DNA from 4 places in the Streptomyces tubbatahanensis genome. Region 2 is predicted to be linked to each of the others. Evidence: riboswitches for the same ligand, from Rfam matches in the RefSeq annotation. Region 2 holds a riboswitch; each other region holds the start of a gene.
The links. A riboswitch is a leader RNA that binds a small molecule or an ion and turns the genes downstream of it on or off. The one in region 2 is predicted to bind cobalamin.
Positions count from the first base shown of each region.

Region 1: it holds a riboswitch for cobalamin, as region 2 does, so the genes downstream of both, MMF93_RS09095 (ABC transporter substrate-binding protein) here and MMF93_RS12245 (CbtB domain-containing protein) in region 2, are expected to answer to the same signal.
Region 3: it holds a riboswitch for cobalamin, as region 2 does, so the genes downstream of both, MMF93_RS22160 (ribonucleoside-diphosphate reductase subunit alpha) here and MMF93_RS12245 (CbtB domain-containing protein) in region 2, are expected to answer to the same signal.
Region 4: it holds a riboswitch for cobalamin, as region 2 does, so the genes downstream of both, MMF93_RS07245 (cobalamin biosynthesis protein) here and MMF93_RS12245 (CbtB domain-containing protein) in region 2, are expected to answer to the same signal.

Region 1 covers NZ_CP093846.1:2,108,749-2,114,434, reverse strand. Annotated here, with positions in the region: gene MMF93_RS09110 (ABC transporter substrate-binding protein) at 1-379, opposite strand, end outside; gene MMF93_RS09105 (ABC transporter ATP-binding protein) at 376-1,179, opposite strand; gene MMF93_RS09100 (FecCD family ABC transporter permease) at 1,176-2,225, opposite strand; gene MMF93_RS09095 (ABC transporter substrate-binding protein) at 2,291-3,349, opposite strand; cobalamin riboswitch at 3,417-3,596, opposite strand; gene MMF93_RS09090 (DUF7873 family protein) at 4,087-4,818, opposite strand; gene MMF93_RS09085 (terpene synthase family protein) at 4,988-5,686, shown strand, end outside.
Region 2 covers NZ_CP093846.1:2,844,073-2,849,758, reverse strand. Annotated here, with positions in the region: gene MMF93_RS12260 (2-aminoethylphosphonate ABC transporter substrate-binding protein) at 1-1,065, shown strand, start outside; gene MMF93_RS12255 (HAD-IIA family hydrolase) at 1,227-2,006, shown strand; gene MMF93_RS12250 (CbtA family protein) at 2,051-2,824, opposite strand; gene MMF93_RS12245 (CbtB domain-containing protein) at 2,847-3,074, opposite strand; cobalamin riboswitch at 3,108-3,232, opposite strand; gene MMF93_RS12240 (glycoside hydrolase family 6 protein) at 3,413-4,501, shown strand; gene glxA (radical copper oxidase GlxA) at 4,548-5,686, opposite strand, start outside.
Region 3 covers NZ_CP093846.1:5,130,548-5,136,233, reverse strand. Annotated here, with positions in the region: gene mctP (monocarboxylate uptake permease MctP) at 1-1,352, shown strand, start outside; gene MMF93_RS22165 (GNAT family N-acetyltransferase) at 1,528-2,025, shown strand; cobalamin riboswitch at 2,080-2,217, shown strand; gene MMF93_RS22160 (ribonucleoside-diphosphate reductase subunit alpha) at 2,330-4,783, shown strand; gene MMF93_RS22155 (ribonucleotide-diphosphate reductase subunit beta) at 4,783-5,686, shown strand, end outside.
Region 4 covers NZ_CP093846.1:1,670,759-1,676,444, forward strand. Annotated here, with positions in the region: gene MMF93_RS07230 (alpha/beta hydrolase family protein) at 1-697, opposite strand, end outside; gene MMF93_RS07235 (inorganic phosphate transporter) at 985-2,316, shown strand; gene MMF93_RS07240 (hypothetical protein) at 2,399-2,611, shown strand; cobalamin riboswitch at 2,879-2,998, shown strand; gene MMF93_RS07245 (cobalamin biosynthesis protein) at 3,144-4,298, shown strand; gene MMF93_RS07250 (cobyric acid synthase) at 4,295-5,686, shown strand, end outside.

The sequences.
Region 1 (5,686 bases), 740 kb from region 2:
TGGAGGGGTACTTGCCGGCCAGCACCTTCACGCCCTCGTACGCCTTGCGGTAGCGGGGGAGGATCGCGTCGTCCAGGTAGGCGGTGCCGGCCATCCTGTCCTGCAGGCCGAGGGCGAGCAGGACCTCGGTGACGTGCTGGTTCATGGTCACGGCCCGCTCGGGCGGCGCCGTGAAGGTCGTCTTCACACCGCAGTTGGTGACCGTGTAAGGGAACCCTTCGGGCGCGCCCTCGCCCGTGGCGCCGTCGGCACGGGTGCCGCTCCCGCACGCGGCCAGCGGTATCAGCAGCAGCGCGGTGAGCAGCCCGCGCACGGCGCGTCCCGCACCGGCCCGCCTGGTCGCGGCGCGTGCCGTATCCGCCCGTCTGGTCCGGATCATGAGGCCTCCTCCGCAGTGTTCCCCGGTTCCGTCTCCTCCTCGGGCAGGAACCGCACCGAGGGCCGCCCGCCCGGGCCTTCGGCGGTCACCACCGAGCGCACCCCGTACACCTGGGCGATCAGCTCCCGGGTCAGCACCTCGCCCGGCGGGCCCGCCGCCTCCACCCGGCCCCGGCGCAGCACCACCAGGTGGTCGCAGAACATCGCCGCCAGGTTCAGATCGTGCAGCGCGACCACACTGGTGACCGGGCTGCGGGCGACGAGGGCCAGCAGCTCCAACTGGTGGCGCACGTCCAGGTGGTTGGTGGGCTCGTCCAGCAGCAGCTCGCTCGGCCGCTGAGCCAGCGCGCGGGCGATCTGCACCCGCTGCCGCTCGCCGCCCGAGAGGCTGTGCCAGGGCTGGTCGAGCCGGTCGGCCAGCCGGGTGCGCTCCACCGCTTCCCGTACGGCCGCCTCGTCCTCGGCCCGTGGCCCCGTCCAGGCGCCGGGGTGCGGGATGCGGCCCAGTCGCACCACGTCCCCGACGGTCAGCTCGACACCCGTCTCGGCGTGCTGCTCGACCACCGCGACCCGCCGCGCCACGGCCTTGCGGCCGACCTCGCGCAGCGGCCTGCCGTCGAGGGCGACCACTCCGGAGGCGGTGGCCCTGATGCCGGCCAGCAGCCGCAGCAGCGTCGACTTGCCCGACCCGTTGGGGCCCAGCAGCCCCACGGTCTGCCCGGGGCACGGGTCCAGGCTCACCCCGTCGACGACGAGCCGTCCGCCGGCCCGCCACGAGACGTTCTGTGCGCTCAGGCTCACAGGCCCGCCCCCGCCGCGTCGTGGGTGCTGCGGCCGCGCCGCCCCCGGTGCAGGATCAGCACGAAAGCCGGCACGCCGAGCAGCGAGGTCGCCACTCCGACGGGCAGCTCGCGCGGGGCCAGCAGGGTGCGCGCCGCGGTGTCCACCCAGACCAGGAACACGGCGCCCAGCAGCGCGGTGACCGGCAGCAGCCGCCGGTGTGCGGGCCCGGTCAGTGCGCGCGCCGCGTGCGGCAGCACCAGCCCGACGAAGCCGATGGCGCCCGCCGAACTGACCAGGACGGCCGTCAGCAGTGCTGTCACCAGCAGCAGCGTCAGCCGCAGCCGCCGCACCCGCACACCCAGCGCGGCCGCCGCCTCGGGCCCGAAGGCGAAGGCGTCCAGCGCGTGGGCCCGCGCCAGGCACACCACCAGGGCGAGCGCCAGCGCCCCGCAGCCCACGGCCACCTCGCCCCAGCCCGCGGAACCGAGCGAGCCCAGCAGCCAGAACAGCACCCCGCGGGTCTGCTCGGCGTCGGCGGAGAGGAAGACGATCAGCGAGGTCAGCGCCGAGAAGAGCTGCATGGCGGCGATACCCGACAGCAGTACGCGGTCCGTCGTACCGCCCGAGGTGTGCGCGAGCAGCAGCACCAGCGCGAAGGAGAGGGCGGCGCCGGCGAAGGCGCCGGCCGACAGGGAGAGCGCCCCGCCGCCGACGCCGAGGACGACCACGCTCACCGCGCCCGTCGAGGCGCCGGAGGAGACGCCCAGCACGAACGGGTCGGCGAGCGGGTTGCGCAGCAAGGACTGGAGCACCGCACCGCACAGCCCGAGACCGGCACCGCACACGGCGGCCAGCAGCGCGCGCGGCAGCCGCAGTTCCCACACGATGCCCTCGCGGATCGGGGTGAGCCCGGCGTCCGCTCCGCCCAGCCGCGCGACGACGACGCGCCACACGTCGGCCACGCCGATCCCCGCCTGCCCGACGGTGATGACCAGCGCGACCGACACCGCGCAGGCCGCCACCCCGAGCACGCACACGACGGCGGTGCCCCGCCCGCTGCGCAGCGCGAGCGTCCACCGCCGGGAGCGCCCCGCACCTGGCGCGGCCGACCGCAGGATGGGCCCTGCGGTCACTTCGCGTGCTCCGTGAGGTGGAGGTCCCGCAGACCGCGTGCGACCTTCTCCACCCCCTCGACGGTGCGGATCGAGGGGTTCATCGCCGCCCCTGGCAGCAGCACGTACCGCTTGTGGCGCACCGCCGTCATGTGGCGGGTGACCGGGTCGGACTCCAGCTTCTCGATCTTGGCCTTCGCCGTCTCGGCGGTCTGGTTCTCGCGGGTCAGGTCGCCCAGCACGATGACGTCGGGGTCGCGGTCTGCCACGGCCTCCCAGCCGACCTGCGGCCACTCGTCGTGCGTGCCGGCGAAGGCGTTCTCGGCGCCGACCGCCCGCGTGATGACGCCCGGCGCCCCGCAGCAGCCGGCCACGTAGGGGGACTCGGAGTTGGCGAACCAGTACATGACGGAGGTGCCGTGCGCGTCCACGCCCTCCGTAGCCTTCCGCATCCTGGCCCGGAGGTCCGCGACGAGCCTTTCACCGCGCTCCTGGACACCGAACGCCTTCGCCAGGTCGCGGACCTCGCCGTAGACGGTGTCCATGGTCAGCGGCGCGCGGCGCGCTCCGTCGCCGTTCGACCCGGACTTCTTGGCGCAGTCGGCGGGGGAGAGGTAGGTGGGCACGCCCAGGCCGGCGAACTTCTCCCGCGGGGCGACCCCGCCCTTGTCGAGGGTGGCGGAGAACGAGGCGGTCACCAGGTCGGGTTCTTCGGAGAGCACCTTCTCCATGGCCGGGTAGCCGTCGGCCAGCCGCTCCACCTTCGCGTTCTCCTTCTCCAGCCCCTTCATCACCGGGTCGGTCCAGGTGCCGGTGCCCGCCATGCGGTCGGCGAGGCCGAGGGCCAGCAGGATCTCCGTCGAGCCCTGGTCGAGCGAGACGGCGCGCTGGGGGCGGTGCTTGAGGGCGACCTCGTGCCCGCAGTTGTGCAGGGTGCGCGGAGAGCCCGCTTGCCCGGCCTTGTCCGCGGCGGTTCCCGGCGGGGGCGCCGTTCCGCAGCCCGCGACGGCCGGCAGGAGGGTGAGGGCGAGGGCGGGAACCGCGGCCCGCAGGGCCCCACGGCGCGTTCGGCGCATGGCCAGCTGTGTCCTTCTCCGTCGTAAGGCTCAGTCGCGGAGCCCGGCGTGCCACCGCCTCCGAGGTCCCGGAGTGCGGGTGCCAGCAGGTTTTCGGACTCGGGACTCTCGGAGTGTGCGCCTTCCCAGGGACCGCGCCCCAGTGGCCTCGTGCACACCCCAGTCCCACACCGCTGCGCGTCAGCTCCGGATTCGCACCGGATTCCCTGACCCGTTCAAGGGTTTGACTGGCGGCTGCAACGTACCACGCGGTCAGCGGACCGGAGTCAGGGGGAGCTAGGGGGAGCTAGGGGGTGCTAGGGGGTGCTAGGGGGCGCTAGGGGGAGGAAGGGGGGAGAAGTGACAGAAGGGACCCCGGGGCTTTGCCCGGCCCCGGGGTCCTGGGTGCCGTTCGTTCGCACGTCCCCAGCGGTTGATGGGCGGATCGTTCGGCGATGTCCTCGCGTGGAGCCACTCCACCACGGCCGCACGAAGAACGGCCGGCCGGGTTCGAACCGGCGTCTCGAGGTCGTCACCGCCCCGGTTGCCGGACGATGAACGGCGATGCTGAGCGTGGAGCGAGAGGTTGAGACTGACCGGGGCCTGACTGTGGCAGTGCCGCCGGGGGTTCACACATCAGCTTCAGTTTCAGCTTTGCGCTCCTGGCGCACCCCGGGCGGCAAGAGTCTGAATCTTTGCCCGGGGAGTCTGAGGGTGTCGGTGCGCGCTCGGCACACCTGAGCGGTCAGGAGAAGTGCTCAGGAGAAGAGGTAGCCGAAGACGGCGTCTCCGACGCGCTGGTCGGTCACCTCCGTGGCGTTGGCCTCCTCGCGGGCGAACTTCACCGCGGCGGAGAGCTTCTCCAGCCGCTCCAGCAGCTCGTTGACGCGCCGCGCGGGAAGGGCGCCGGAGTACTTGACCGTCGTCCAGTACCCGACGGGGATGTCCTCGTAGTAGACCTCGACCTGGGCCGGGTGCTTCTCGGTGGCCTCCGCCTTCACGTGGTTGCGCGGCACCTTCTTGGTACGGACCGTACGGACCTGCTCGGTCTTCCACCAGTCCGTGGACGGGTCCCGCTCCCAGGCCTCCGCGCCGTCCAGCACGGGCAGCCTGCGCAGGAAGGTGCCCAGTTCGCCGAGCTGCTTCTCCAGGAAGAGCAGGTAGGAGACCGGCACCTCGGCGAGCACGGTGCGCCCGTCGACGGCGATGTCCGCGCGGGCCGTGAGGTTCGACCAGTCCTTCGTCGCCGTCACGTCGAACAGCCGCGTGAGGATCTTCGCCGTTTCCTTCAGCACATCCTCGGCCTTGACCTGCACCCGCGTCGACTCCGGCGGAAGCTGCTCGCCCTCTTCGTCCTTGGGCTGGTACGTACGCGAGATACCGGCGAGCATCTGCGGCTTCCCCAGCCCGTGCTGCGCCTGCGCCAGGTCCTGGGCCACCTTGGACTTGACGCCCTTCTCGACTGCGATGATCTGATTCAGCTTCGCCACGTTCGCGAACCTAGCAGCCCAACCTCCCCGCCCACCACGGGATTTGTTCGACAGCCTCGTCACGGCACTGTCCGCGCCGTGTCCCACGTCCGGGTGAAAAAGGATGTCGATCGCTTCGCCCCGGGTAGGCCAAGTCCGCCAGCCAATCGAGCGACTGGGGGACCGGACGTTGTCGCAACCCTTCGAACTGCCCGACTTCTACGTGCCGTACCCGGCCCGCCTCAACCCGCACCTGGAAGCGGCACGGGCCCACTCCCGCGAGTGGGCGGCGCGGCAGGGGATGCTGGAGGGCTCCGGGGTATGGGACACCGCGGACCTGGACGCGCACGACTACGCGCTGCTGTGCGCCTACACGCACCCGGACGCGAGCGAGGACGACCTGGCGCTGGTCACCGACTGGTACGTGTGGGTCTTCTTCTTCGACGACCACTTCCTGGAGATGTTCAAGCGCACCCAGGACCGCGCGGGCGGCAAGGCGTACCTGGACCGGCTCCCGCTGTTCATGCCGCTGGAGGACACCGCGGCGGTGCCCGAGGCCACCAACCCGGTCGAGGCCGGGCTGGCCGACCTGTGGGCGCGCACCGTGCCGTCGATGTCCCGTGACTGGCGCGCCCGGTTCGCCGTGAGCACCGAGAACCTGCTCAACGAGTCGCTGTGGGAGCTGTCCAACATCAACATCGGCCGGGTGCCGAACCCGGTCGAGTACATCGAGATGCGCCGCAAGGTCGGCGGCGCCCCCTGGTCGGCGGGGCTCGTGGAGTTCGCCGCGCACGCCGAGGTGCCCGCCGCCGTCGCGGGATCCCGCCCGCTGTGCGTGCTGCGCGACACCTTCTCCGACGCCGTCCACCTGCGCAACGACCTGTTCTCC
Region 2 (5,686 bases):
ATCCGCTTGTCCCGGTACGCCCCGGCGGTGCTCGTGCTGCCGCTGACCGCGCTGACGCTCTCCGGTTGCGGGGGCACGGGGTCGGCCGCAGCGGGCGACGACAAGGTCGTCACCGTCTACAGCGCCGACGGCCTCAAGGGCGAGAGGGGCAACGGCTGGTACGACGAGCAGTTCGAGGCGTTCGAGCGCGAGACCGGTATCACGGTCAAGTACGTCGAGGGCGGCTCCGGCGAGATGGTGCAGCGCACCGAACGGGAGAAGAACAACACCCAGGCGGACGTCCTGGTCACCCTCCCCCCGTTCATCCAGCAGGCCGACAGCAAGGGCCTGCTGCGCGGGTACGCGCCCGAGGGCGCCGCGCACATCCCCGAGTCGGAGCGCCCTGCCGACGGCCACTACACGCCCCTGGTCAACAACTACTTCGGGTTCATCCACAACACCGAGAAGCTGCCGAAGCCGCCCGAGACCTGGGACGAGCTGCTGTCGAAGAAATACGAGGGCAAGCTGCAGTACTCGACACCGGGCGTGGCCGGTGACGGGACGGCGCTGCTCATCAAGGCGATCCACGACTTCGGCGACCGGAAGCGGGCGATGGACTACCTGGGCGCGCTCCAGAAGAACAACGTCGGCCCCTCCTCCTCGACCAGCAAGCTCGCCCCGAAAGTGGACAAGGGGGAGCTGCTGGTCGCCAACGGCGACGTGCAGATGAACTACGCGCAGGCCGAGACCATGCCGCACCTCGGCATCTTCTTCCCCGCCGCGAAGAAGGGCGCCAAGCCCACCACGTTCGCGTTGCCCTACACGGCGGGCCTGGTCAAGGGCGGCCCGCACACGGAGAACGGCGAGAAGCTGCTGGACTTCCTCCTCGGCGAGCGGCCCCAGCGCGAGGTCTCCTCCGTCGGCGGCGGCTTCACCGTGCGCGACGACATCGAGGCGCGGGACGACCAGGCCGAGGAGCTGGCAGCGCTGATGAAGGGGGTCGAGGTCTTCCGCCCGGACTGGGAGGAGGTGGCAGGCGACCTCGACTCCTACCTCTCCGGCTGGAAGCGGGCCACCGGCAGCTGACGGCGAGCCGCGCCGCCACAGCGCCCCTGACCACCGCGTGAAGGTCACGGCTGACCTGCACCGGCCGCTGCGGTTACGCTGAGCGCGGCGGCCGGTTCCCGTACACCGTGGTACGTCCCACACCGCCGCCCTGACCACCACGACCCGGCAGGAGCCCACCCGTGGCAGAGCGCAAGCCCATCGAGTCCTGGCTCACCGACATGGACGGTGTGCTGATGCACGAGGGGATCCCGGTCCCCGGCGCCGACTCCTTCATCAAGCGGCTCAAGGAGTCGGGGCGTCCGTTCCTGGTGCTCACCAACAACTCGATGTACACCCCGAGGGACCTGCACGCGCGGCTGGCCCGCATCGGCCTCGACGTGCCGACGGAGAACATCTGGACCTCGGCACTGGCCACCGCGCAGTTCCTCGACGACCAGCGGCCCGGCGGCACCGCCTACGTGATAGGAGAGGCCGGGCTGACCACGGCGCTGCACGACATCGGGTACGTGCTCTCCGACGCCGACCCCGACTACGTGGTACTGGGGGAGACCCGCACCTACAGCTTCGAGGCCCTCACCCGCGCCATCCGGCTGATCAACGACGGGGCGCGGTTCATCGCCACCAACCCCGACGAGACCGGCCCCTCGGCGGAGGGCGCACTGCCCGCCACCGGATCCGTGGCCGCGCTCATCACCAAGGCGACGGGAGCGCACCCCTACTTCGTCGGCAAGCCCAACCCGCTGATGATGCGGGCCGGGCTCAACGCGATCGGTGCCCACTCTGAGACCAGCGCCATGATCGGCGACCGCATGGACACCGACGTCCGCGCCGGCATGGAGGCGGGCCTGGAGACCTTCCTCGTGCTGACGGGGCTGACCCGGCCCGACGAGATCGAGCGGTACCCGTTCCGGGCCTCCAGCGTCGTCAACTCGATCGCGGACCTGGTCGAGCGGGTCTGAGAACCGGCGGGGCACCACGGGGCGAGCGGTGCCCCGCCGGTCCGTCACACGCTGCCCGGGCGCCGCCGGGGCAGCGGGGCCGCGAACAGGGCGCCGAGAACACCCCACAGCACCAGATGCGCGCCCAGCGACAGCACGCGGAAGTCCCACAGCAGGGTGGCCGGCACCGGTACGGCGTCGGGGTTGTCCGGCAGCAGGAAGAGCGCGGCCAAGGTGGCGACCACCGCGGCGGCCGCCGCCGACTGGCGCACGGGCAGCCCCCGTCCCGAGCGGCCGAGCCGCAGGTGCACCTGGTGGGCGAGCACCATGCCGAGCACGCCGATGACGAGCGCGGCCAGCCACAGCGCCTGCCGTTCGGTGACGGTGCCGCCGTCGCCCACCCCCGGCGGGTTGGCCGGGTAGCGGAGCGCGGGCAGCAGAGACAGGGCGAGCAACCCGGCCCCCGCCACCCCCATGGAGCGCTGCCAGCCGCGGCCGTCGCCCGGGGGCGCGGCCCGGTGGACGAGCGCGTAGGCGACCGTGAAGAACACGCCGATCGCCAGCCCCGCCACCACGGCGGTCACCAGGAGCCCCAGGTGCTGGGTGCCCCGGCTGAAGAGCTCCTCCGCCTCGCCGGCGTGGGAGTGGGCGTGGCCCGCGTGCCCGGCGGCCTCGGTGGCCGAGCGCTGCTCCTCCAGCCGGATCGCGCGGTCCATCAGCGGTTCGGCCAGCACGAGGGAGAACAGCCCCGAGGCGAGCCCGGCGAGCCCGCCGGCCGCGAGGCCGCGGCCGAGCAGGGGCAGCAGGGGATAGGGAGTCGTCTGAGCGGAGACGGACATGAGAAGCGGTACCCCCGTCTCGTCAGTGGCAGGGGGCGCCGAACAGATGGCGGCCGTCGTGGGAGAACTCGTGCAGGTACGAGCCGGTGGCCGAGACGAGGTTGCCGTTGTCGACGAAGACGGCGTAGAGCGCGAGCAGTGCGACGATCGCGGCGGCGGCCACGATGAGCCAGTCCCGGGTCCTGACCGTCGCCGGGTGCGCGGCGGCGGCCTCGGGCGCGGTGGCCGTGCCGACGGTGTGCGGGGACATCCGCATGCCTCCTTCTGGGGTTTCCACGCCCCATCGGTGGTCAGGCGACAGGTCAGTTCCTGACTCCCGTACGGGCGCGCTTCGCCGCGTACGGACACAGTGGCGGGACCGTCCCGGAGTCGCACCGGGTTCCTGCGCACTGTCGCCTCGGTAGTTTTGCCGCTCAGGAGGCTCCCAGCCCGCATGTGCACTGTCAATAAGGGCTCCGTCACACCCCGTGGCGACCGTGCGGGCAACCAGCGGTTCCTGCCCGGCTGTTGAGTTATCCACAGGCCAACTGCGGGCGGTGACCCCTGTGGCACGATGAGGCGACGAACCGGGGGACCAAGGGGGAGTGGATGTACGGCAGTCACGGTCGCCGGCCGCCGCGTGGGACGCGCGTCCGGCGTGGCGCCGCCACCCGGCGCGGTGCGCGGGCAGTGGCCGCTGCGCTCGCCGGCGCGGCACTGCTGCTGGCGGGCTGCTCCTCCAGCGACGGGCGCGGCGGCGACTCCGGCTCCTCGAAGCCCTCGCCCACCATCGAGCAGCGCCCCAGGTCCCAGGCGCCCTACTGGGTGGACCCGGAGTCGAACGCCGCACGCCAGGCCGCCGCCTACGAGCGGGACGGGAAGGCGGCCGAGGCCGCCGGGATGAAGAAGATCGCCGCGCAGCCGGTGGCGGAGTGGATCGGCACCGAAGAGCCGCGCCGCCAGACCGAACGGGTCACCAAGGCCGCCGCCGAGGCGGACCGCGGCGCGCTGCTCGTCCTCTACAACGTGCCCCACCGCGACTGCGGGCAGTACAGCAAGGGCGGCGCGAAGGACGCGGCGGCCTACCGCACGTGGCTGGACGCCGTCGTCGCCGGCATCGGTGACAGAGCCGCCACGGTGATCGTCGAACCGGACGCCCTCGCCCACGTGGTGGCCGAGGGCTGCACCCCGGCCGCGTTCCACGACGAGCGCTACCGGCTGCTGGCCGAGGCCGTCACCGCCCTCAAGCGCCTGCCCGGCACCACGGTCTACCTCGACGCGGGCAACCCCGACTGGATACGCGACGCCGGCGCCCTCGTCGAGCCGCTGAACCGGGCGGGCATCGCCGAGGCCGACGGCTTCTCGCTGAACGTGTCCAACTACCAGACGACGGCCTCGAACATCGCCTACGGCAAGCAGCTGTCCCCCAAGGTCGGCAACAAGCCCTTCGTCATCGACACCAGCCGCAACGGCAACGGACCACTGGAGGGCGCGCACGCGGACGAGGAGGCGTGGTGCAACCCGCCGGGCCGCGCCCTGGGCGAGGCGCCGACGGTCAAGACGGGCCATGAGCTGGTGGACGCCTACCTGTGGATCAAGCGCCCGGGCGAGTCCGACGGCGAGTGCAAGGGCGGGCCCGCGGCCGGCCGGTGGTGGCCGGCCTACGCCCTCCAGCTGGCCCGCAACGCCAAGGAGTGACCGCTGGCCCGCAACGCCAGGGACTGACCCAGGGAGGCCGCGCCGCCTACTCCGGATCCTGGCCTGTGACCGTGGCGTGCGCGGCGGTCGGGTCCACTTCCACCTTGATCCAGCGCGCCTTGGAGGGGATCCCGTCGTCGTCCACGGCGAAGACCATCCACCATCCCGGGGTGACCAGAGACGGATCGTCGGGGATGGTCGTCGTCACCTTGCCGTCGCCCGACCTGGTCATCTTCAGCGCGACCGACGACTGCTCCACGTTCGTCACGTGCGTGAACGACCCGGGCCGCACGAGGCGGAGCTTGCTGAGCGAGTCGGCGTCCTCGCTCCGGAAGGAGACGCGGTCGCCGACCTCCACCGTTCTGCGGCTGCCCCCGACGTCCCCGAGGTCGGGCTGCTTCTTGCCCTTGTGCAGGTAGGGGGGCGTGTAGATCTCGATGCGCTGGTCGAACTGGCCCGGCTTGGTGTTGGCCTTGTCGGCGTAGAGCGAGTCGGAACCGAAGGTCATCACGCGGCCATCCGGCAGCAGCAGGCCGCCCGAGTGGTAGTTGCGGCCGACGAGGGGCGCGGCGGCCTCCTCGTACGCGTTGGCCTTCGGGTCGTAGAGCGCGGCCTTGAGCACGTTGCTGTCGCTCTTGCCGCGGTACTGGCCCGAGCCGTTGGTGGTCAGCACCGTGTCGTCGGGCAGGATGACGCTGCTGGGGTAGCGGACCTTGTCGTAGAGGTCGGGGCCGTCACGGAAGCGGGGCTTCTCGTCCTTGAGGTCGACGATGCGGGTCTTGGAAGTCGACGTGGGGGACTCGCCGACACCGCCACCGCCCTGCACCATGAACTTCCGCGACTGGGTGGGCGGCAGCGGCACGGACATCGCCGTCTCCAGCACGTCGGGGTCGCTCATGCCGGGGATCTCGGTGAACTCGTTGGTCTCGATGTTCCAGATGCCGGGCTCGCGGCCCTTGTCCGCGGGCCCGTAGCCGGCCGTCGTACCGCTGTAGAAGAGGCGGTTCTCGCCGATCAGGTGCAGCCCGGGGTAGGTGGGGAAGAAGCGGGTGTCGGGCAGGTAGTGCCACTTCTTCGTCTTCGGGTCGAAGACCTCGTTCTTGCCGGGGACGACCTGCCCGATGTCGTCGAGTCCTGAGACGGTCAGTACCCGGCCGTCCTGGAGCGTGACCTGGGTGGGGTACC
Region 3 (5,686 bases), 2.3 Mb from region 2:
GCTCCAAGGGGCTCTCGCTCGCCGTCGCGCTGACCGGCATCCTGGCGACGATGCCCTACATCGCGCTCCAGCTGGTGGGCATCCAGGCCGTACTGGACGTGATGGGCGTCGGCGGTTCGGAATCGACCAACTGGTTCATCAAGGACCTGCCGCTGCTCATCGCCTTCGGCGTACTGGCCGCCTACACCTACTCCTCGGGGCTGCGCGCCCCCGCGCTCATCGCGTTCGTCAAAGACGCGCTCATCTATATCGTCATCGCCGTCGCCATCATCTACATCCCCATCAAACTCGGCGGCTTCGACGACATCTTCGCCAAGGCCGGCGACGCGCTGGCACAGGAGAATCCGGCGACCGGAAAACCGCGCGGGGAACTGGCCAGCGGCGAGAACGCCCAGTGGGCGTACGCCACGCTCGCCATCGGCTCCGCGCTCGCGCTGTTCATGTATCCGCACTCGATCACCGCGACGCTTTCCGGCAAGAACCGCAACGTGATCCGGCGCAACACCACGATTCTGCCGCTGTACTCGCTGATGCTCGGCTTCCTCGCGCTGCTGGGCTTCATGGCGATCGCCGCGGGCACCAAGGTGGACAACGGGCAGCTGGCCATTCCGCAGCTTTTCGAGGACATGTTCCCCGACTGGTTCACCGGTGTCGCCTTCGCCGCCATCGGGATCGGCGCGCTGGTGCCCGCCGCCATCATGTCCATCGCGGCGGCCAACCTGTTCACCCGCAACATCTACAAGGACTTCCTCAAGCCGGACGCGACAGCCGAGCAGGAGACCAAGGTCTCCAAGCTGGTCTCCCTGCTGGTGAAGGTCGGTGCCCTCGTCTTCGTCCTCGGCATGGACAAGACCGTGGCCATCAACTTCCAGCTGCTGGGCGGCATCTGGATCCTGCAGACCTTCCCCGCGCTCGTCGGCGGCCTGTTCACCCGCTGGTTCCACCGCTGGGCGCTGCTGGCGGGCTGGGCCGTCGGCATGGTGTACGGCACGCTGGCGGCGTACGGCGTGGCCAGCCCGACGCAGCAGCACTTCGGCGGCAGCAACGACGTGATCCCCGGCATCGGGGAGACGGGCTACATCGGTGTGACGGCGTTCGTGCTGAACGTGGCCGTGACCGTCGTCGGAACGGTCGTACTGCGCGCGCTGCGGGCCCCGGACGGCGTCGATGAGACCCGTCCCGAGGACTACACGGCCGACGCCACCGAGGCCGGTGACGGCGCCGCGCAGGCCGCCGGCAGCACGGCGCACGACTCCGGCGCGAGCCGCACCGGTCAGGGCCGCACCGACGAGGGCCGCACCGACGACGGCAAGGGCGAGGATCCCAGGGTGGAGGCCGGCGCGGCCAACTGACGTCCTCCCGCACCGGCGTACGCCACCGCCGACCGACACCCGTCCCGGGAAATTTCCGGGACGGGTGTCGGCGCGTCGGCGCATGATGGCGGCCATGGACTTCACGACGAGCACAGCCGGCGCCGCACCCGGGGCGACCGGAGCGAGCGGCCCGACCGGCACCGCGAAGGGGCCGTTGGGCATCACGGTCAGGGCGGCGCGGCCCGCGGAGTACGCGGCGGCCGGGGAGTTGGTCGCGCGTGCCTACCTCGACGGGGGGCTGCTGGACTTCGGCGAGGACGACCCGTATCTGACGACCCTGCGCGACGCCGCGGGCCGCGCCGCCCACGCGGACCTGCTGGTCGCCGAGGACGGCGCGGGCACGCTGGTCGGTTCGGTCACCTTCGTCGGAGCCCTGGGCCCCTACGCGGAGCGGGCGGGCGAGGGCGAAGGCGAGTTCCGGATGCTCGCCGTGGCCGAGCGCGCGCGGGGCCGCGGGGTGGGCGAGGCGCTGGTGACCGCGTGCGTGGAGCGGGCCCGCGCACTGGGCCTGCGCGGGCTGGTGCTGTCCACCCATCCGCGCATGGCCGCGGCGCACCGGCTCTACGAGCGGCTCGGCTTCGCCCGGACGCCCGAGCGCGACTGGTACCCGATCGAGGGAATGAGCCTGTGGACGTACGGCCTGACGCTGTGAGCCAACCACGGTAAGCACGACACAAGATATGGGGGTTCACGCCACAGCGGCCACAACATGTATGCTCCCTCACGGCCGTCGCCACTGACGCAGGGGAACCCGGTGCGAGTCCGGGACTGTCCCGCAACGGTGTGCGGAGCAGCTCAGCGCTGCCCCGCGAGTCCGATCACCTGCCGGCGGCGGCATCGAGGAACGTCCGGGTCTCGTGGACTGGGCCGGCGGACGGAGTGCGGCATGCCCGAACGCCTGCGCGCTCCCCGCGCCCCGCCCTGCCACGAGCACGAGCAGCGAGGGAGAGCACCGCGTGACCATCGCCCCCACCGCCCCGTCACCCAGCCAGGAGCAGCCGCCCGGCCAGGAGCGGCCCACCGGCGGGCCCACCGGACAGGACGGAACCGCTCCCGTACCCGGCGCGCAGGACGGCCCCGCCGCGGAACTGGGCGACACCCTCACCGCCCTGACCGCGGACCTGGCCGACGCCGACCCCGCCCCCGTGCTCGCTGCGGCGCTGCGCGGGCGCGCCCCCTCCGCGACCGCGGCCGACCTGCGGGACCTGGCCATCGAGGCCGCCGCGGGGTCCATCGGCGCGGACCCTTCGTACGCGCGGCTGGCCGCCCGGCTGCTCACACGCGCCATCCGCGAGGAGACCGCGGCCGAGGGCGTCACCTCCTTCTCCGCCTCGGTCGCGCTCGGCCACGCCCAGGGTTTGATCGCGGACCGCACGCACGCCTTCGTCGCGGCGCACGCCGCACACCTCGACGCGCTGGTCGACGAGGCGGTCGCGGACGGCGCCGACGACAGGTTCGGCTACTTCGGGCTGCGCACCGTCCACTCCCGCTACCTGCTGCGCCACCCCACCACCCGGCGCGCGATCGAGACCCCGCAGCACTTCTTCCTGCGCGTGGCCTGCGGGCTGGCGGCGGACGAGACGGCTGCGGCGCTCGCCGAGGTCGGCACCTTCTACCGGCTGCTGTGCTCCCTGGACTACCTGCCCTCCTCCCCCACGCTCTTCAACTCCGGCACCCGCCACCCCCAGATGTCCTCCTGCTACCTGCTGGACTCCCCCAAGGACGAACTGGACTCGCTCTACGAGCGCTACCACCAGGTGGCCAGGCTCTCCAAGCACGCGGGCGGCATCGGCCTGCCCTTCTCCCGCATCCGCTCGCGGGGCGCGCTGATCCGCGGCACCAACGGGCACTCGAACGGCATCGTGCCGTTCCTGCGGACCCTCGACGCCTCGGTCGCCGCGGTCAACCAGGGCGGCCGGCGCAAGGGAGCCGCCTGCGTCTACCTGGAGACCTGGCACGCGGACATCGAGGAGTTCCTCGAGCTGCGCGACAACACCGGTGAGGACGCGCGCCGCACCCACAACCTCAACCTGGCGCACTGGATCCCCGACGCGTTCATGCGCCGCGTCGAGGCGGACGAGGACTGGTCGCTCTTCTCCCCCTCCGACGTGCCCGAGCTGACCGACCTGTGGGGCGAGGAGTTCGACGCCGCCTACCGCGCGGCGGAGGCCGACGGGCGCGCCCTGAAGCAGGTGCCCGCACGGCAGCTGTACGGCGCGATGATGCGTACCCTCGCGCAGACCGGCAACGGCTGGATGACCTTCAAGGACACCTCCAACCGCACCGCCAACCAGACGGGCACCCCGGGCCGCGTCGTGCACTCCTCGAACCTGTGCACGGAGATCCTGGAGGTCACCGACGACGACCAGACCGCCGTGTGCAACCTGGGCTCCGTCAACCTGGCCGCGCACCTGGGCGAGGACGGGCTGATGGACTGGGAGCGGCTGGACGCCACCGTGCGTACGGCCGTCACCTTCCTCGACCGCGTGGTGGACATCAACTACTACCCGACCGAACAGGCCTCGGGGTCCAACTCCCGCTGGCGCCCCGTGGGCCTGGGCGTGATGGGGCTCCAGGACGTCTTCTTCCGGCTCGGGCTGCCGTTCGACTCGCCAGCGGCCCGCGAGCTGTCCACCAGGATCGCCGAGCGCATCATGCTCGCCGCCTACGAGACGTCCGCCGAACTGGCCGAACGCCACGGGCCGCTGCCCGACTGGGAGCTGACCCGCACCGCGCGCGGCACCCTCCACCCCGACCACTACCCCGAAGCGCGCGAGAGCCAGGCCTGGCCCGAGCGGTGGAGCGCCCTGCGCGCACGCATCGCCCGCACCGGCATGCGCAACTCCCTGCTGCTGGCCATCGCACCGACCGCGACCATCGCCTCCATCGCCGGCGTCTACGAGTGCATCGAGCCGCAGGTCTCCAACCTCTTCAAACGCGAGACGCTCAGCGGAGAGTTCCTCCAGGTGAACGCCTACCTGGTGGCGGAGCTCAAGCGGCACGGGCTGTGGGACGCGCGCGCCCGCGAGGCACTGCGTCAGGCGAACGGCTCCGTCCAGGACCTGGACTGGGTGCCCGAGCCCGTGCGCGCGCTCTACCGCACCGCCTGGGAGATCCCCCAGCGCGCCCTCATCGACATGGCCGCCGCCCGCACGCCCTACCTGGACCAGAGCCAGTCGCTGAACCTGTTCCTGTCCTCCCCCACCATCGGAAAGCTCAGCTCCATGTACGCCTACGCGTGGAAGAGCGGCATCAAGACCACGTACTACCTGCGCTCGCGCCCGGCGACCCGCATCGCGCAGGCGGCCGGGACCAGCGCCGTCCCCGTGCCCGCGCCCACCCCCGCGGCGGCCGACGAGGCCGTCGCCTGCTCCCTGGAAAACCCCGAGTCCTGCGAGGCCTGCCAGTAATGACCACACCAGCCGCCGACACCACGCCCCGCCTGCTCGACCCGGGCTTCGAGCTGACGCTGCGCCCCATGCGCTACCCGCACTTCTACGAGCGGTACCGCGACGCCATCAAGAACACCTGGACCGTCGAAGAGGTCGACCTGCACTCCGACGTCGCCGACCTGGCGAAGCTCTCGCCCGGCGAACAGCACATGATCAGCCGCCTGGTGGCGTTCTTCGCGACCGGCGACTCCATCGTCGCCAACAACCTCGTGCTCACCCTCTACAAGCACATCAACTCGCCCGAGGCGCGGCTCTATCTCTCCCGGCAGCTGTTCGAGGAGGCCGTCCACGTCCAGTTCTACCTGACGCTGCTCGACACCTACCTGCCCGACCACGACGAACGCGTCCAGGCGTTCGCCGCCGTGGAGAACATCCCCTCCATCCGCGAGAAGGCCGAGTTCTGCTTCCGGTGGATGGACAGCGTCGAGAACATCGACCAGCTGTCCTCGCAGGACGACCGGCGCCGCTTCCTGCTCAACCTGATCTGCTTCGCCGCCTGCATCGAGGGGCTCTTCTTCTACGGCGCGTTCGCCTACGTGTACTGGTTCCGCTCCCGCGGCCTGCTGCACGGCCTGGCCACCGGCACCAACTGGGTCTTCCGCGACGAGTCGATGCACATGTCCTTCGCCTTCGACGTCGTGGACACCGTGCGCGAGGAGGAGCCCGAACTCTTCGACGACGCGCTGCAGAAGCAGGTGGTGGCCATGCTGGACGAGGCCGTCGAGGCGGAGCTCCAGTTCGCGCGGGACCTGTGCGGGGAGGGGCTGCCCGGCATGAACACCGCCTCCATGCGCGCCTACCTCCAGGCCGTCGCCGACCAGCGGCTGCGCCGCCTCGGCTTCGCCGAACGCTACGGAGCCA
Region 4 (5,686 bases), 1.2 Mb from region 2:
CGACGGCGTAGCGGATCGCCGCGTCCAGGTCACGCCACTCGGAGTTGCCCAGGTGGCCGATGCCGTCGGGGCAGGGGGGCGCACCGGGGTCGCCGCGGTAGCCGATGCCGAGCACCGGCATCCGCCGGCTCACGTAGAAGGGGAACAGCGTCATGGGGTGCTCGCGGGTGGCGCCCAGACCGTGCACGGTGATCACCCAGCTGCCGCGGGCGCCGGGGACGAACCAGGCGGGCAGCTGCCCGAGCTCGCCGGGGATGCGCACGTCGGTGTACTCCAGGCCCAGCGCCTCCCCGGGGTCGCCGACGTGCACCTGCGGGGTGAGGCGGACGGTCGCGCCGGTGCTCAGCCGGCCGCGGCTGACCCGCCGCAGCTCGCGGACGACCGTGTGCGGTCTGGACCGCGCGGCCGTCTCGTCCTCCATGACGGGGCCGACGACGGCGTGGGTGCCACGGCCGGTCAGGCCGTAGATCCCCGGGAGCCCGGCGGCCAGCGAGCGGGTGACGGCGATCCGGCCGTCGTCGTGCGACTGTACGGTCAGCCTGGTGCCCTCGAACCCGGCGGTGGGCCTGCCGGCGGATTCACCGCGGGCACGCACGGGGCGCAGCGCGACGTCGGCGGCGTACCGTCCGGCCGCCAAAGCGGCCGCGCCGGTGCCGAGCACGGTGGTCGCGGCCAGTGCCGCGGTTCGCAGACGCATCCTCTCCAGGTTGACGCGAGACGCCGGGGCAAACCAGTGGGCCGGGCCGGGAGGGTGACGTCCGTGCGGGGTAACGGCGGGTGCCCGAGGGGGTGCGGTCGGTGCCGTCGGCGCCCTGGCCGGGGTGTCGTGTTGCACTGACAGACCCACCGGAACACGGTGTGACCTGGAACACACAAATGTCGTCAGGGGGTGACACCTCGACGCCCGCCCCAGTTCACCTTCTGTTCACTCGCCGTCCTTACGTTCACGGCGTTACTGCCCCTCGAACTGATTGTGCCTGGTGAATGGAACACATCACGCTTCTCATCGGGATCGTGATCGTCACGGCCTTGGTGTTCGACTTCACGAACGGCTTCCACGACACGGCCAACGCCATGGCCACCACCATCTCCACCGGGGCCCTGGCTCCCCGCGCGGCGGTGGCCATGTCCGCGGTCCTCAACCTCCTCGGCGCGTTCCTGTCCGTCGAGGTGGCCAAGACCATCTCCTCGGGAATCATCGATGAAGGTTCCGGCATCAAGCCCGAAGTGATCTTCGCCGGGCTGGTGGGCGCGATCATCTGGAACCTGCTGACCTGGCTCGCCGGACTCCCCTCCAGCTCCTCCCACGCGCTGATGGGCGGCCTGCTCGGGGCGACGGTCGCGGCGGTCGGCACGGGCGCGGTCAACGGCGACGTCGTCGTCATGAAGGTGCTCATCCCCGCGCTCGCCGCACCGCTGGTCGCCGGCGTCGCCTCCGTGTGCGCCACCCGGGTCACCTACCGCCTCGCCCGCAACGCCGACGAGGGGCAGACCGCCAAGGGCTACCGCGCCGGGCAGATCACCTCCGCCGCGCTGGTCTCCCTGGCGCACGGCACCAACGACGCGCAGAAGACCATGGGCGTCATCACCCTCGCGCTGGTCACCGGCGGCGCCCTGGCCCCCGGCTCGAACCCGCCCGTGTGGGTCATCGCCTCGGCGGGCATGGCCATCGCGCTGGGCACCTACCTGGGCGGGTGGCGCATCATCCGCACCATGGGCAAGGGCATCACCGACATCCAGCCCCCGCAGGGCTTCGCCGCCCAGACGAGCGCGGCGGCCACCATCCTGGCCTCCTCGCACATCGGCTTCTCCCTCTCGACCACCCACGTGTGCTCCGGCGCCGTGATGGGCTCGGGACTCGGCCGCAAGGGCGGCGTGGTCCGCTGGGGCACGGCGGGCCGCATGGTCGTCGGCTGGGCGCTCACCCTCCCGGCGGCAGGGCTCGTCGCGGCGGGCGCCGCGCTGCTGGCCGAGCAGGGCGACTGGGGCGTCGCGGCGGTCGCCGTCCTCACCCTGGCGATCTGCGGCGCCATCTGGGTCCGCTCCCGCCGCACACCGGTGGACCACACCAACGTCAACGAGGTCGAGCCCGCGACGGAGGCCGCCATGCCGGCGCCGTCCCCGGAGCCGGAGCCGGAGCCCGCGGGGGTGGTCACCACCGCCGTACGCGCCGTCTCCCCTCCCCCGGCCCCGGCGGGCGTGGGCGCGGGATCCGCCGCGTCGGCCGCCTCCCTGCCGGACGCGGGCGAGCAGCTCCCCGGTGAACCACCCGCTGCCGCCCCGAGCCGCCCCGCCTCCGCTGGCAGCATCTCCTGAGCCCCGAACAGGGCAGTAGCCCCTCGAACTGGGCAGCACTCCGAGCCCGCCGGCCGGGCCTCCGGCCAGAAAGAGTGACCGCATGAACATCGACTGGGCCGCCCTCGGCCAGGTCTTCGGCGTCAGCCTGCTGGCGACCGTCGGACTCGTCGGCGTCTTCACCCTCGGCATCGTCACCAACTCCCCGCGCACCGGCGGTGCCGGACCCACCACGCTCGCCCGCACCGGCGCGTACGCCTGCTACGCGCTGTGCCTGGCGGCGGTGGCGTACGGCATCTACCTGATCGCGGCGTAACCCCTCCTCCCCCCCCCCCCCCCCCCCCCCCCCCCAGACCTGCCCCGGCCCGCCCCGGCCCGCCCCGAAATCCGGCACACCGATCCGCTCCGAGCGCCCCCGGGAATCAGCGCCGGGGGCGCTTCGCTTCGGGCGCCGCCCCGGCGCCGGCGGCGGGCCGACGACGTGGGCGTGGGGGATCACACACTCTCCCGTCGCAGGTCAAGGGCGAGTTGACGGGGTCAGTCGGGCGTGGTGGACTGCCGGTGCCCAAACGGCGGCATGGAGAGGAAGCCGGTGCGAATCCGGCGCGGTCCCGCCACTGTCACCGGGGAGCGCCATCCCAGCGACGCCACGGCCCCTGCGGGCTGGAAGGCGGGGTGGCGCGGATCCGGGAGCCAGGAGACTCTCGCCGCCGGTCGAGTCGAGCCAGGGCGAGGACCCTGAGTGAGGACACCGCCATGCGTGGCCGCGCTGCCGTATGCGCCCCCTGCGGGGCAGAACCCTCCGTCGTCGTGGATGTGTGCGCCGGGCCCCTCGCGTGAAGCGGACCGTGGGCGTCCAGGCCGGTGGGGCCGTCGCCGGATTCCTCATCGACGCGCTGCTCGGCGATCCGCGACGCGGCCACCCCGTCGCGGCCTTCGGCCGGGCCGCGGGCGCACTGGAGCGACGGATGTGGCGCGACCACCGCGGCGTGGGAGCGCTGTACGTGGCGCTGTGCGCGGGCGGCGCGCTCGCGGTGGGACACGTGAGCACGGCTGCGGCGGCCCCCGCAGCCGGCAGGGGCGCGGGCACACTCGCCGAGCCCGGCGCGGGCGCGCTCTCCGGGGTCGACGCGGGCAGCGAGTCGCGGGCGGCAGGGGGGTCGACGGTTCGGGCCGTCGTGGTGACTGCCGCCGCCACGTGGGCCGTGCTCGGTGGTACGTCCCTCACGCGGGAGGCGCGCGCCGTGGCCGCGGCGCTGGAGGCCGGTGATCTCGAGCTGGCCCGCGAGCGGCTGCCCGCGCTGTGCGGCCGCGATCCGCAGGGGCTCGACGCGCAGGGCGTGGCGCGCGCGGTCGTCGAGTCCGTCGCGGAGAACACCTCGGACGCCGTGGTCGGCGCCCTGGTGTGGGGGGCGTTGGCGGGCGTGCCCGGGATGCTGGGTTTCCGGGCGGTCAACACGCTGGACGCGATGGTCGGTCACCGCTCGCCGCGCCACCGCAGGTTCGGCTGGGCCGCCGCCCGGCTGGACGACGCCGCGGGCTGGCCGGGGGCGCGGCTGACCGCCGTGCTGGCCGCCGTGGCCGGGCCGAACCCGCGCGGCGCGCTGCGCGCGTGGCGGTCGGACGCGCACCGGCATCCGAGCCCCAACGCGGGTCCGGTCGAGGCGTCGTTCGCCGGGGCGCTCGGTGTGCGGCTCGGCGGGACGCTCTCCTACGGCGGGCGCGTCGAGCACCGTCCCGTCCTCAACGGGCCCGGCGCTCGGGCGCGGACGGCCGACATCGAGCGGGCGGTGCGGTTGTCCCGCCGCGTCGGCGTGCTGGCGCTGGCGGTCTGCTGCGCGGTCGGTGCGGCGCGAGGCACGGTCGACGCGGCACGAGGCACGGTCGACGCGGCACGAGGCACGGTCGACGCGGCACGAGGCACGGTCGGCGCGGCACGAGGCGGGGCGAGTGGGACGACGCGGCGCCCCCGGGGCGCCGGGAGCGCGGGAGGCGCACGGTGAACGATGGGGGCGGACTGCTGGTCGCGGGGACGACCTCGGACGCGGGCAAGAGCGTGGTGACGGCGGGCATCTGCCGCTGGCTGGCCCGCAAGGGGCTGCGCGTGGCGCCGTTCAAGGCGCAGAACATGTCGCTGAACTCCTACGTCACGCTCGACGGCGCCGAGATCGGCCGGGCGCAGGCCATGCAGGCGGCGGCGGCCCGCACGGAGCCGAGCGCGCTGATGAACCCGGTGCTGTTGAAGCCGGGCGGCGACCGCACCAGCCAGGTCGTGCTGCTGGGCAAGCCGGTGGGCGAGATGTCAGCGCAGGGCTACTTCGGCCGGCACACAGGCGAGGGCCGGGGCGTGCGGTTCGGGCGGCGCGAGGAGCTGCTGGAGACGGTGGCGGGCTGCCTGGAGGAGCTGCGGCGTACCCATGACGCGGTCGTCTGCGAGGGCGCGGGCAGTCCGGCCGAGATCAACCTGCGGCGCAGCGACATCGTCAACATGGGCCTGGCACGGGCGTGCCGGCTGCCGGTCGTGGTGGTCGGCGACATCGACAGGGGCGGCGTCTTCGCCTCCTTGTTCGGTACGACGGCGCTGCTGGCCCCCGAGGACCAGGAGCTGGTCGCAGGCTACCTGGTGAACAAGTTCCGCGGCGATGTGACCCTGCTTGAGCCGGGTCTGGAGATGCTGCGCGGCCTGACGGGACGGCCGACGCTCGGGGTGCTGCCGTTCCGGCACGGTCTGGGCATCGACGAGGAGGACGGCCTGCGGGTCTCCCTGCGGGGCGCTGTACGGGACTCCTCCGTCGCGGCTCCGCACGGTGCCGACGTGCTGCGGGTCGCGGTGCTCGCGGTGCCGCTGATGTCGAACTTCACCGACGTGGACGCGCTGGCGGCCGAGCCGGGCGTGGTGGTGCGCTTCTGCGACCGTGCGGAGGAGCTGGCCGACGCCGATCTGGTCGTCGTACCCGGCACGCGCGGGACGGTCGGGGCGCTGGAGTGGCTGCGCGAGCGCGGCCTGGCGGACGCGGTGGCGCGGCGGGCCGCCGAGGGGCGCCCTGTGCTGGGCATCTGCGGCGGCTACCAGCTGCTCGGCGAGCGGATCGAGGACGAGGTCGAGTCGCGTGCGGGCGTGGTCGACGGGCTCGGACTGCTGCCTGTTCGGGTGCGGTTCGCCCACGGCAAGACCCTCGCCCGTCCGCACGGCACGGCGCTGGGCGAGCCGGTGGAGGGCTACGAGATCCACCACGGCGTGGCCGATGTGCACGGCGGTGAGGGCTTTTTCCGCTCGGCGGGCGGCGGGGAGCTGGACGGGTGCCGGGTGGGGGCCGTGTGGGGCACCCACTGGCACGGTTCGCTGGAGTCGGACGGCTTCCGCCGCGCCTTCCTGCGCCGGGTCGCCGCC